One region of the Paenibacillus sp. J14 genome, then DNA from elsewhere that is predicted to be linked to it. Evidence: riboswitches for the same ligand, from Rfam matches in the RefSeq annotation. Region 1 holds a riboswitch; the other holds the start of a gene.

Region 1 (5,910 bases):
GCACATGTGGGCTGGCTGACTTCCGAGAAGAATGCCTACTGGAGCTGGAGCGACCAGATGATGGCCGGTGTCATCTGCGGAAGTCGGTATTATCCGCGCGGGGTTACAGCAATTTTGTGGCTGGACGAGAACTGATCCCGCTTGCACACAACCAAAAAAAGGCTGGTCCCTTATGGGCCCGGCCTTTCGCTGTTATGCTCCGCTACGTGCGGCCTGGTTACGGCCAGCATGCTTGGCTTGATACAATGCTTCATCGCTGGATTTAAACAACTCCTGCAACGGCACATCCGAGCCTGCGGGAACAGTGACCACACCAATGCTGATGGTATACTCGGGTCTAGTGTCCAGGCGCCCGCGATTTCTCTGACTCTCCAGCACAGCGGCACGCAGATTTTCAGCGAACTCATCCGAGGCCTGCTCGTCCGCTCCCGGAAGGAAGATCGCGAATTCATCTCCGCCATACCGCCCAAACAAATCCCCCTCCCGCAGTCGAGGATGGACCTTCCCGGCGAATTCCTGCAGCAGCTCGTCTCCGATATGATGACCAAAGGAGTCATTAATCGTCTTAAAATGGTCCACATCGATCAGAATAAACGAGGCCGGGATCCCCACCCTCCGGCATTGCCGCAAGGTCTGCTGGGTATGGTGCATAAAGGCCCGCCGGTTCAACGCACCAGTCAGATCGTCATAGCTGGCCAATCTCATCAACTCCCGGTCCGTCCGCTCCTTGGAGAGAAGGAAGAAGCCCATGTTCCCCAGCATTAAAAGCGCATACAAAGCCAGGAAGGTTAACGTTTGATAGACGCCGGGGTTCATCATGTCCACCAATCCGAGACTGAAGAAAGCCAGCGGGGTGCGAGCGGTCAAGACAATCGCGATTGTGAGGTACATGTAACCTATCAGCTGGGACAATGAGGAATTCAAGGACGATGACACTAACCGAACGGCAGGGATCGCCAGCATCACCGCGATAGAGAAGGAGACGACAGCAATGCGAAGTGAAGCGGTATTATGCAGGAGAACAACCAACAGGTAGGCTGTCATACCCGCTGCGGTCCAATATACGTAGAACCTCCTCGCTTTGGTGCTAAATCCGTCAGTCACTTGCAGCAATGCAACCATTTCAGAGGCAGCCCCCAGCAGTAAAAACAAATTCGCCGCTGTGAGCACGGCCATGCCCGGTGTATTTTCCGATAATATAAACAAACCCCAGGTTACAGCCTGCAGCCATTTGGCGGCATAAAACACGTCCATCACTGACTGTTTGGAATTACGGAACTTGTATGCACTAAAGAGAATGATGGTCAGAAGATGGCCCAATACGAGCAATACGAATTCCGTTCCCATATCTAATTTTAGATCCAACATGAAACTTTCCACCGTCTCCATCCCACGAAATAATCTTCATCCTTATTTGATACTTTTTCTTATCATATAACAAATTTCGCCAAAGAGGATGCAGAGAATGAAAAAAAACGAGGATTTCCTTCCTGTCAAACAGGAGGAGATCCCCGCTATTTCATCGTTTTGCAAAATTAGTGGTTGGTATCTCCCTGGCGGGAGATCAGGAATAACGTGCCCCATATCAGCACGAACCCACAGGCTTGGGCGACTGTAATCAATTGCTGGAACGCAATCCAGTTAATCAGAACGCCAACCATTGGGAAGCTTAGCTCCGCCAGAGTCGCGACCGACGCTTTGGTTGTGGTCAGCCCCTTGTAATAGACGAGCAAGCTTAGCAGGCCTGGCAACAACGCTTGTCCAAGCATATTGAGGGAAAATGCAGCAATTTGCGAGGTGCCGGTCGGCAGGCTCCATGCAGCCCCTTCATTCCAAGTGATCGCCAGCAACAGCGGCAACGCCAAAATAAACCGCAACGATGTCACTGTCTCATATTTCATCGTCCCGACCATCAACCGCCCCATTACCGTGGATCCGCCCCACAAGGCGGCTGCCCCTAATGAGAGCAGGCTGCCGATCTGCACGAAATCGCTCCAATGCCCAATCGGCATCGTAAACCCGAAGGTCAGCAAATACGTTCCAAGCAACGCGATAAGCAGATATCCGAAAAAGTGGCGCGGCAGCTTCTCTTTAAGCAGCAATCCGGCCAGCAAGATGGCAAACAGCGGCTGCATTTTTTGCAGCAGCAGGACTGCATTCAGGTCACCGCTTGACAAGGCCAACGTAAACAGAATCGTGGCGATGGCCGAACCGCCCCACGAAATAAATAGCAGCGCGCCCCCTTGACGCCAACCAAGCCCTTTAAGCTCGGTGCGGTTTTTCCATAAGACCGGGATGGCAAAAAGCGCGATAATCAGATGCTCAATCAATACGATTTGCGCCGAGGTCAGCGACTTCAGCAGGATCACCCGAAACAACGGGTCTACGCCCCACAATGCTGCACCCAACACGACAAGCCAGAAACCGCTGCGCGATTTGCGTGCTTGAGCCGTTCTGGGCGAGTGCTGAATCTGACCGGATGCGCCCGTAAGTGCCCCTGCATTCAATCCAGCAGAAATTTGGATACCACTGCTTACTTTGACTTTCTCCATGGTGTCTGTCCCCTTCTTGAATAGAGGGTCTACGTAGAAAACCCCCGCATCGACCTTCCTAAAGGCTTTGCGGGGGCTGACCAAATAAGCTTGGCAGGCGACCATGGCAGGTCCCTGATTCAAACTTCAGCTTCATTGATCTCCTCCCATCCGGACTTTACCGTCGGCCTTGGATTCTCACCAAGTCAGTCGCTTCGGGCCGTGAAGGCCATCTGCGAGTCGCGGGCTGCGGTTCCCTCTTGCCGAAACCTCACCGCCGGTCGGGAATTTCACCCTACCCCGAAGATCTCTATTCATTTAATTTTGGATTACTTAAGTTGTTTCTATCATAACGCAGGTTGTCAAGCGACTCTGTTGCAAAAATCACAAAGCCTGATCATGTCCCAACAATTCATCTTTATCCCCGCTTGACCACCTCGAAATTGTCTTCGAGCAGCAGCCAATTTTGCGGAAAACTTAAACCCAGCTTCCAATAACTCATTCCGCGCAGCCCTAACTCCTTGATCAGGTCAAACTTCGCTTGAATCGAGCGAGCATCCTCAAACCAAACTTCATGCTCCCGACCTTCCGCATCCCAATATTGGAAAAAAGGTGCCTGATCCCGCTCGCTGTATTGAATGGCGACGCCATGCCGCGCGGCAATTTGAATCGCCTGCTGCGGACTAATCGCCCTTGCGGAGCTTCCCTCCACAAATGGCAACGTCCAGTCATACCCGTATAGGTTTTGCCCCATCATGATCTTGGAGCCCGGCATTTCCGTCAGCGCATATTCAAGTACCCGGCGGACAGGACCAATCGGCGACACTGCCTGAGCCGGTCCACCGCTGTAGCCCCATTCATAGGTCATGATCACAACAAAATCGGCGATTTCACCGTGGGCCCGGTAATCATGCCCTTCATACCATTTCCCTTTCTGATCGGCACTGGTCTTTGGCGCTAAAGCAGTCGACATCAGCCAGCCCTGCTCCGCGAATCGCGCTTTGGCTTTACGCAAGAAGGCGTTGTATGCCTCGCGGTCTTCGGGCCGCAAAAACTCGAAATCGAAATGAATATCCCGAAATCCGTATCGGTTTGCGGTCGTGACGATGTTGTCCAGAAACCGATCTTGAATCGGGATATCATTGAGCAAGATCCGGCCAAGCTCATCGCTAAACTGGTCGTTCTCCTGATTCGTGATCACCATCATCAGGACAACCCGGTTTGCCCGAGCAATTTCCGGAAACTGATTGAGCGGCGGCTCTCGAAGCGAGCCGTCCCGTTGCGCTAGGAAGCTGAACGGAGCCAGGTAGGTCAGATATCGCGCGGTTTCCCGCGCACTTTCCTCCAGCGCTGCAGAGACCGTTCCGCCGCGCGGCTCTACATAAGCGTTAAACTCCGCTCTTCTTCGCGGCCGCGGCGGAATGTACAGCCGAAACCCGATCGAAAGGGGTTGATCTACGCTGATGGCATTCACGCGGGCCAACTCATGATAACTTAATCCAAATCGTTGAGCGATCGACCATAAGCTGTCCCCAGGCCGGACCCAATAATAGTTGCCGACGTTCGGGATGACCAAGGTTTGTCCAACCACGAGCCTCTCCGGATTCGGCAATTCATTAGCTTCAACGATATCTTCATAAGGTATGCCATAGGATTGTGCGATACGATATGTCGTTTGCCCCGGCTGGACGATATGAACCTGCATCGACTCCCCTCCTCCATATGGATCATGCTAACATCATCCTATGAGGAGGGAAGTTTGACCTATTCCGATCAGCAGGTACTATACCAAGATTCGTGCCAGGGCACTAAATTAAAACGCCGGAAGCGCAATCTCGTCGTAGTTGTCCTCGAGGAACTGCTTGACCTCTGGACTAGAAATCGCCTTTGCCAGCTTCTGAATCGGCTCGGAATCGCGGTTATCCTCACGAGCCACCAAAGTGATGGCAAATGCCGATTCGATGGTTTCCGTCAGCAAAGCATCCTTCTTCGGTGTAAGTCCCAGCGGGCTGGCATAAGCCGGTGTCATCAGCACCAAATCGGCATCGTCCAGCATCCGGGCCAACATGAGCAGGTCAACTTCCTCGAATTTATAGTTATGTTTGTTCTCTACGATATCTGCAACAGTCCCGTTAATCCCTACGCCTTCCTTCAATTTAATCACGCCGGCTTTGTCCAGCATGTCAAGGGAGCGTCCACCGTTAGACGCGTCATTGGCGATAACAATCGTTGCTCCATCCGGGAGCTCTTCCATCGATTTATACCGTTTGGAATAAGCGCCGTATACCGCATGATACACCGGCTGAACCGGTACGAGGTTCGCGTTTTTGTTTTTATTGTACTCCTCCATCCAAGGGACATGCTGGAAGAAGTTCGCATCCACTTCCTTGTTCGCCAGTGCATCATTGGGCTGCACATTGTCCGACAAGATCACAACTTCCAAGTTGATGCCCTCTTCCTTCAGCTGCGGTTTGATCAGTTCCAGAATGTCCGTCATCGGTGGAATCAGCGAAGCTACTTTCAGTGTGGTTTCTGTAGTTCCGTTCTCTGTCGTCTCCGTCTCTGCCGCTGCCGGTGCTTCCACACCTGTTCCGTTATTCGAGGTATTGCTGTTATTGCCGCAAGCGCTCAGCACCAACATCAGAACTACGAGCGACATGATCCATTTTCCTGTTTTTAGCATGGTTTCTCCCTCCATTGTCAGCGTTTATCCAACCATCGGGACAACGCATTTCCTATAAATTGAATTCCTTGTACCAAAATAACCATCAGCACAATCACCACAGCCATCAGCTCGGTTTCGAACCGTTGATAACCGTAACGGATGGCAAAATCGCCAACCCCTCCGCCGCCAACCACACCCATCACCGTCGAATAGGAAATGAAGCTGATCGTCGAGGAGGTTAATCCCAGCACCAGGCCGGAACGGGCTTCAACATACAAAAATTTCGTGATGATCTGCAGCTTGGACGCCCCCATCGACCGGGCCGATTCAATAACGCCGCGCGGCACCTCCAACAGCGATTGCTCAACGAATCGCGCATAGATGGCAATGGCCACAACGGCCAGCGGAATCGAGGCAGCCAGCGTTCCGATCGCCGTACCCACGATCAGGCGGGTGAGCGGAATCATAAACACCACCAGCAACAGGAACGGAAAGGAACGAACGACGTTCACGATCCCGTTCAGCAGAGCGTACCTCAGGGAGTGCTCATATAACTGGCCTTTACCGTTCAGATACAATGCTGTTCCCAGCGGTAAGCCAATTAGTAAGGCTGCCAGCAACGCGATCCCAACCATCATGAAGGTCTCGCCGATCGCTTCGCCAATTTGACTGCGGTACTGAACGAAGCCCTCCCACATCATCATGAGAAAATCC
Region 2 (5,910 bases), on a different contig from region 1:
TGGATAGGTACCCGTTCGACAACCTCCAGGCCATAGCCCTCCAAGCCTTTGATTTTACGTGGATTGTTGGTCATCAAGCGAATTTTGCGGACACCCAGATCCTTGAGAATCTGCGCCCCAATTCCGTAATCGCGCAGGTCTGCCGGAAATCCAAGCTTCAGGTTGGCGTCCACCGTATCAAAGCCTTGTTCCTGCAGTTTGTAGGCTTTCAGCTTGTTAATCAAGCCGATGCCGCGCCCCTCCTGTCGCATATATAGCAGCACGCCTCTGCCAGCTTCCTCAATCTGGCGCAAAGCGGCTTCAAACTGCGGACCGCAATCGCAGCGGTGAGAGTGGAACACGTCCCCGGTCAAGCACTCAGAGTGCACCCGCACCAACACCGGCTCATCGCCGTTGATTTCTCCTTTGACAAGCGCAACGTGTTCTTTATTATCCACATCATTTGTATAAGCGACAGCGCGGAACTCGCCGTAATCCGTTGGCATGCGAACTTCCACTTCGCGATTCACCAATTTCTCTTTCTCATTGCGGTAATGGATCAGGTCTTTGACGCTGATCAGCTTGAGATCATAAGTTTTGGCGATCTCCACCAAATCCGGCAGCCGGGCCATCGTCCCGTCTTCCTTAATAACCTCGCAAATGACGCCAGCAGGATAGGCCCCGCACATCCGGGCCAGATCAACCGCGGCTTCCGTATGTCCAGCGCGGCGCAGCACGCCGCCTTTCTTGGCGATTAGCGGGAACATATGTCCTGGACGGCGGAAGTCCGACGGCTTGGCATTGGGATCCATGATCGCCTTTACCGTTAACGACCGCTCATATGCCGAGATCCCCGTCGTTGTATCTTTATGGTCAATGGAGACGGTGAACGCCGTCCCGTGATTATCCGTATTTTGCGCCACCATCGGCTGCAAATCCAACTCTTCTGCCCGTTCCGCTGTAATCGGCAGGCAGACCAGTCCGCGGCCTTGCGTGATCATGAAGTTAATCACTTCGGGCGTCGCCTTTTCCGCAAGTGCCACGAAATCTCCTTCATTCTCCCGGTCTTCGTCGTCGACGACAATAACGACCTTCCCGCGCATTAGTTCGTAAATTGCTTCCTCGACCCGGTCTAATACAATGTCACTCATCACATTCCCCTCCTTAAAATAAATGTTGATCGTCCGATGTAACGGAACTTAGAGACGTTATTTCGTAGGTTCACACGAATCCGTTCGCAGCCAGAAACGGGAGATTAATTCCCGACTCGCCGCCGCTCGCTTCATCCGTATCTTGGCCGCCTCTGCCGTACTTGAGGAGATGATCCACGTATTTTCCCAGCACATCGCATTCGAGATTCACTGTATCTCCTGCCCGCTTAAAGGCGAGCACCGTCTCGGCTAACGTATGCGGGATGATAGATACCGTAAACGTCCCGCCTTCCGCTTCGACCACCGTTAAGCTGATGCCATCCACGGCGATGGAGCCTTTAGGAATAATGTATTTGAATAAGGAAGGCTTGCTTGGTCGAATTTCAAACACAACCGCATTCTGATCCTGACTCGTACCAACAATCGTGCCGACGCCGTCGACATGACCCTGTACGATATGTCCACCGAAGCGTCCATTCGCCGCCATGGCCCGCTCCAAATTCACACGGCTGCCGGGTTTCAAGTCCTTCAGATTGGTGTTGCGGAACGTCTGCGGCATCACGTCAACCGAGAAGGAGGAAGCATCAAACGACGTGGCGGTCAAGCAGACGCCGTTCACTGAGATGCTGTCACCCAGCTTAATGCCTTCGGTAACTACCTTTGCCGCAATGTTCAGAATCATCGCTTCCCCTTTGCGGCTGATCGATTTCATAGTGCCGATTTCTTCCACAAGTCCTGTAAACATTAGTGATCTCCCTCCTTCACCTGCACCCAGACCGGTACTCCTCTGATGCACACATTATCCCCGATTTGTTCGACTTCCATGTCGCGCAAGGTCACCGCATCCCGCATGAGATCATATCCGGCGAAGTTAAAACTTGCAGGGGCATCCACGCCTCCAATCAGCTTAGGGGCTAGGAAAAGTACGATCTCATCCACCAGTTGTTGTTCCAGCAGCGAACCGTTAAGTCGTCCGCCACCTTCAACGAGGATAGAAGATATCCCGCGTTGACCGATTTGAACAAGCGCATTCCGCAGATCAACCTGCGGGCCGCTGCCGCAGCGGAGAACTTCCGCCCCAAGGCGAGTGAGGCGTTCAACCTTGTCCGGATCGGCCTGTTCCGTCGTCACAATCCAAGTGGGAGATTGCCCGTCCCGCAGGACTTGGGCCGTCTCAGGAATGCGGAGCGTTGAATCCGCAATGATGCGAATGGGCGACAGCCCCGGAACGGATAATCGGGTAGTCAACTGCGGATCATCCGCCAGGATCGTCGAAACGCCCACCATTATGGCTTGGTGTTGATGGCGCATCGAGTGGACGATTTCTCTCGCTTTCTCATTGGAAATCCACTTGCTGTCCCCTGTCCGGCTTGCAAGCTTCCCATCCAGCGTGCTGGCGGATTTGATCGTCACATAAGGCATGCCTCTCGTGATGAACTTAATAAAGCGGCGATTCAGCTTCAAAGCTCGTTCACGCAACACACCCACTTCAACTTCAATTCCGGCAGCACGCAGCATTTCAATGCCTTTGCCGGCAACCAGCGGATTCGGATCTTCACAGGCAACTACGACGCGCCGCACCTTCTCCTGAATCAATCGCTTGGCACAAGGCGGGGTCAGTCCGTGATGGCTGCAAGGCTCTAAGGTGACATATACGGTGCTCCCTTCTGCTTGGGAATCGGCCATGTTCAAGGCATGTACCTCGGCATGCGGAGTCCCCCGCTTCAAGTGCGTGCCCAGCCCAACCAAGGCCCCATCCTTCACGACAACGGCACCAACGACTGGATTGGTCCCGGTTTGTCCTTGTGCGCGCTCCGCCATATCTAACGCCAGCGCCATGTAATATTCGTCGTCAATCACCTTCATCCGCGGTCCTCCTTACGCCAATCCGTGAAGCGAAGAATACAAAAACAACCCTGCCGCAATCCGGCAGGGCTGAACATGAGAGTAGTTTTACGCCTATCAAAAAGAGCACTTTCGTCTACCCACTGTCGCCAAAACACGACCCTAAAATCGTACAAAACGACAAATAGACCAAAACGAAAGCTTGGCAACGTCAAGACTCTTCACCACCCAAGGTATGTGAAAAATATAACTTGATCGTTTGAAGCTCTTTAGGTACGAACACCTTCGCAAATAAAATAACGTATGTGCTCTCGCGTTTCCTTCTCCCATCCAGACTATACTGTCGGTCCCGGAATCTCACCGGCTCAGCCGCATGCTTACGTAAGCACTGCGGGTCACGGACTTGTGCTTCATCGAACGGACCGTCCAATGAGCCATCACCGTCGGTAGGGAATTTCACCCTGCCCCGAAGGATTGCTAATTATTAGATTTTGCATGACTGCAAGACGAATGTTAGCACTAATTTTGTAAAAAATCAAGCACACCTGTCACAGCACCAATCCCCTTCTTCCTCGCGGTTCTTGCAGAGTGCATAAAAACTGGCCCAAAGAGCCAACCTTAAGAACGATATCGATAACCAATTCTATTTCTCAGGAGGAATGAACGTGGCAAAACCGGATAATCGCTCCGACAATGTGGAAAAGATTCAACGCAACATCCAAAACACGATTAAGAACTTCCGTGAAGGACAAGATTATCTCAGCGAGCATGCTGATGAAATCTCCCCTCAGGAGAAGCAGCAAATCGAGGAGAAGAACGAGAAACGACTGCGCGCCATCGAGGGCTTCCGTGAAGAAGTGAAAGACGAAGCCGCCCACCAAAGAAATTCCTAAACCAACGAAAAAGGGGCCCCGCTCATGCCAACTTGGCATAGCGAGGGCCCTTTTAAGTTTGCGAATTAAATTAAGCTTCGTCCCAGACGGTAACTTCTTTCATTTTATCCCCGGGACGAATTTGATCCACGTACTCCATCCCCGATGTCACTTTACCGAAAACGGTATGCACGCCGTCCAAATGCGGCTGCGGTTCATAGACGATAAAGAACTGGCTGCCGCCGGTGTCTTTGCCGGCATGGGCCATCGATAATACCCCGCGCTCATGCTTCGTCACATTGGTATCCGTTTCGCATTTGATCGTATACCCTGGGCCGCCTGTGCCGTTGCCGATCGGGCAGCCGCCTTGTGCAACAAACCCTGGGATCACGCGATGGAACGTAAGTCCGTTATAAAATCCGGAGTTGGCCAGCTTCTCAAAGTTTGCGACCGTTCCAGGAGCTTCTTCAGGCAGGAACTGAATTTCGACTTCTCCGCCTTTTTCCAAAACGATTTTACCTTTTTTCATATCGTATACACACCCTTCTTCATCAACGTCTAGGACAAACCTCTTACAGTTTACTAGAAAATCCGCATACAAGCAAAACAAAGCCTGATAGGAAACGACAATTCGCTCCCTCTCAGGCCTTGCTGTTACATAAGTTCCTGCTTATTTCAGCGATGGCTGCTTCGCAATCCGTTCTGGAATCACGTCACAAGCGAGCAGATCCTGCAACGACTCGCGCTTCACGACGAGATCACTGCGTCCGTCTTGCACGAATACGACGGCCGGACGACGAATCCGGTTGTAGTTGCTGGCCATCGCGTAGTTGTACGCACCGGTGCAAGATACGGCGAGCAGATCGCCGCTGTTCACCTTCGGCAGCTCTACGTCCCAAATCAGCATATCGCCGCTTTCGCAGCATTTACCGGCGATCGACACGGTCTCCTCATTGGCATCGTTGGCGCGGTTGGCTAACATTGCCTCATATTTCGAACCGTACAGCGCCGGACGTGGGTTGTCCGTCATCCCACCATCAACGGCCACATATTTACGCACGCCAGGGATATCCTTGCTTGTACCTACCGTATACAGCGTTGTGCCGGCATCACCAACGATGCTCCGACCCGGTTCAACCCAAATTTCCGGAAGCTGCGGATAATTCGCGAACTCCCGTTTCACTGCATCCGTAATCGCTCCTACGTAATCAGACACCTTCAACGGCGTGTCGCCTTCCGTATAACGAATGCCAAAGCCGCCACCTAGGTTAACCACCTTGAAGGTCACACCAAGCTGATCCTTCACCTGCATTGCAAAAGCCGCAACACGCTCAACGGCCAACTGGAACCCTTCCACCTCAAAAATTTGCGAGCCGATATGCGAATGCACGCCAAGCAATTGCAAATTCAAGCTGCGGTTAGCCAAATCAACGGCTTCCAATGCCGAACCGTTGCCGATATCAAACCCGAACTTCGAGTCCGTCTGACCCGTTGAAATATATTCATGCGTATGGGCTTCCACCCCTGGTGTTACGCGCAGCAGGACATTCACCGTAACGCCTTTCTCAGCGGCAAGCGCCTGCAGCATATGCAACTCCGTAAAATTGTCCGCTACGAAACAGCCAATCCCGGCGGAAATTGCCATCTCCAATTCATCTGGCGTCTTGTTGTTGCCATGAAAATGGATTCGCTGCGCAGGAAATCCCGCTTGAAGGGCCGTATACAATTCACCCTCGGAGACAACATCCAGGGACAAGCCCTCCTCCTCGGCCAGCCGGCACATCGCCATGACGCAGAATGCTTTGCTGGCATAAGCGACCTGGAAAGACAGGCCCGATGCACGGAAAGCATCCATATATTCACGGCATCTTTGCCGCACAAGAGCTTCATCTACGACATACAGCGGCGTTCCATAGGTTTGCTTCAACTCGACCGTATCACAGCCGCCGATTTCGAGATGGCCTTTTGCATTAATTTTGCTGGTACCGTGTAAATACATCTATGCAGTCCTCCACTTTCACAATTTTACACCAGTATAGCAAACAACCGGGAAACTGAAAAAT

The links. A riboswitch is a leader RNA that binds a small molecule or an ion and turns the genes downstream of it on or off. The one in region 1 is predicted to bind FMN.
Region 2: another riboswitch for FMN. It lies ahead of ribD (bifunctional diaminohydroxyphosphoribosylaminopyrimidine deaminase/5-amino-6-(5-phosphoribosylamino)uracil reductase RibD); the one in region 1 lies ahead of M891_RS0113535 (DMT family transporter).

Annotation. Positions count from the first base shown of each region.
Region 1 is NZ_JADQ01000033.1:6,003-11,912, forward strand. It holds gene M891_RS0113525 (glycoside hydrolase family 52 protein) at 1-135, shown strand, start outside; gene M891_RS0113530 (GGDEF domain-containing protein) at 193-1,368, opposite strand; gene M891_RS0113535 (DMT family transporter) at 1,536-2,552, opposite strand; FMN riboswitch at 2,687-2,843, opposite strand; gene M891_RS0113540 (LysM peptidoglycan-binding domain-containing protein) at 2,950-4,236, opposite strand; gene M891_RS0113545 (MetQ/NlpA family ABC transporter substrate-binding protein) at 4,345-5,214, opposite strand; gene M891_RS0113550 (methionine ABC transporter permease) at 5,232-5,900, opposite strand.
Region 2 is NZ_JADQ01000014.1:36,790-42,699, forward strand. It holds gene M891_RS0107235 (bifunctional 3,4-dihydroxy-2-butanone-4-phosphate synthase/GTP cyclohydrolase II) at 1-1,130, opposite strand, end outside; gene ribE (riboflavin synthase) at 1,201-1,875, opposite strand; gene ribD (bifunctional diaminohydroxyphosphoribosylaminopyrimidine deaminase/5-amino-6-(5-phosphoribosylamino)uracil reductase RibD) at 1,875-2,996, opposite strand; FMN riboswitch at 3,290-3,453, opposite strand; gene tlp (small acid-soluble spore protein Tlp) at 3,641-3,868, shown strand; gene M891_RS0107255 (peptidylprolyl isomerase) at 3,939-4,376, opposite strand; gene lysA (diaminopimelate decarboxylase) at 4,518-5,846, opposite strand.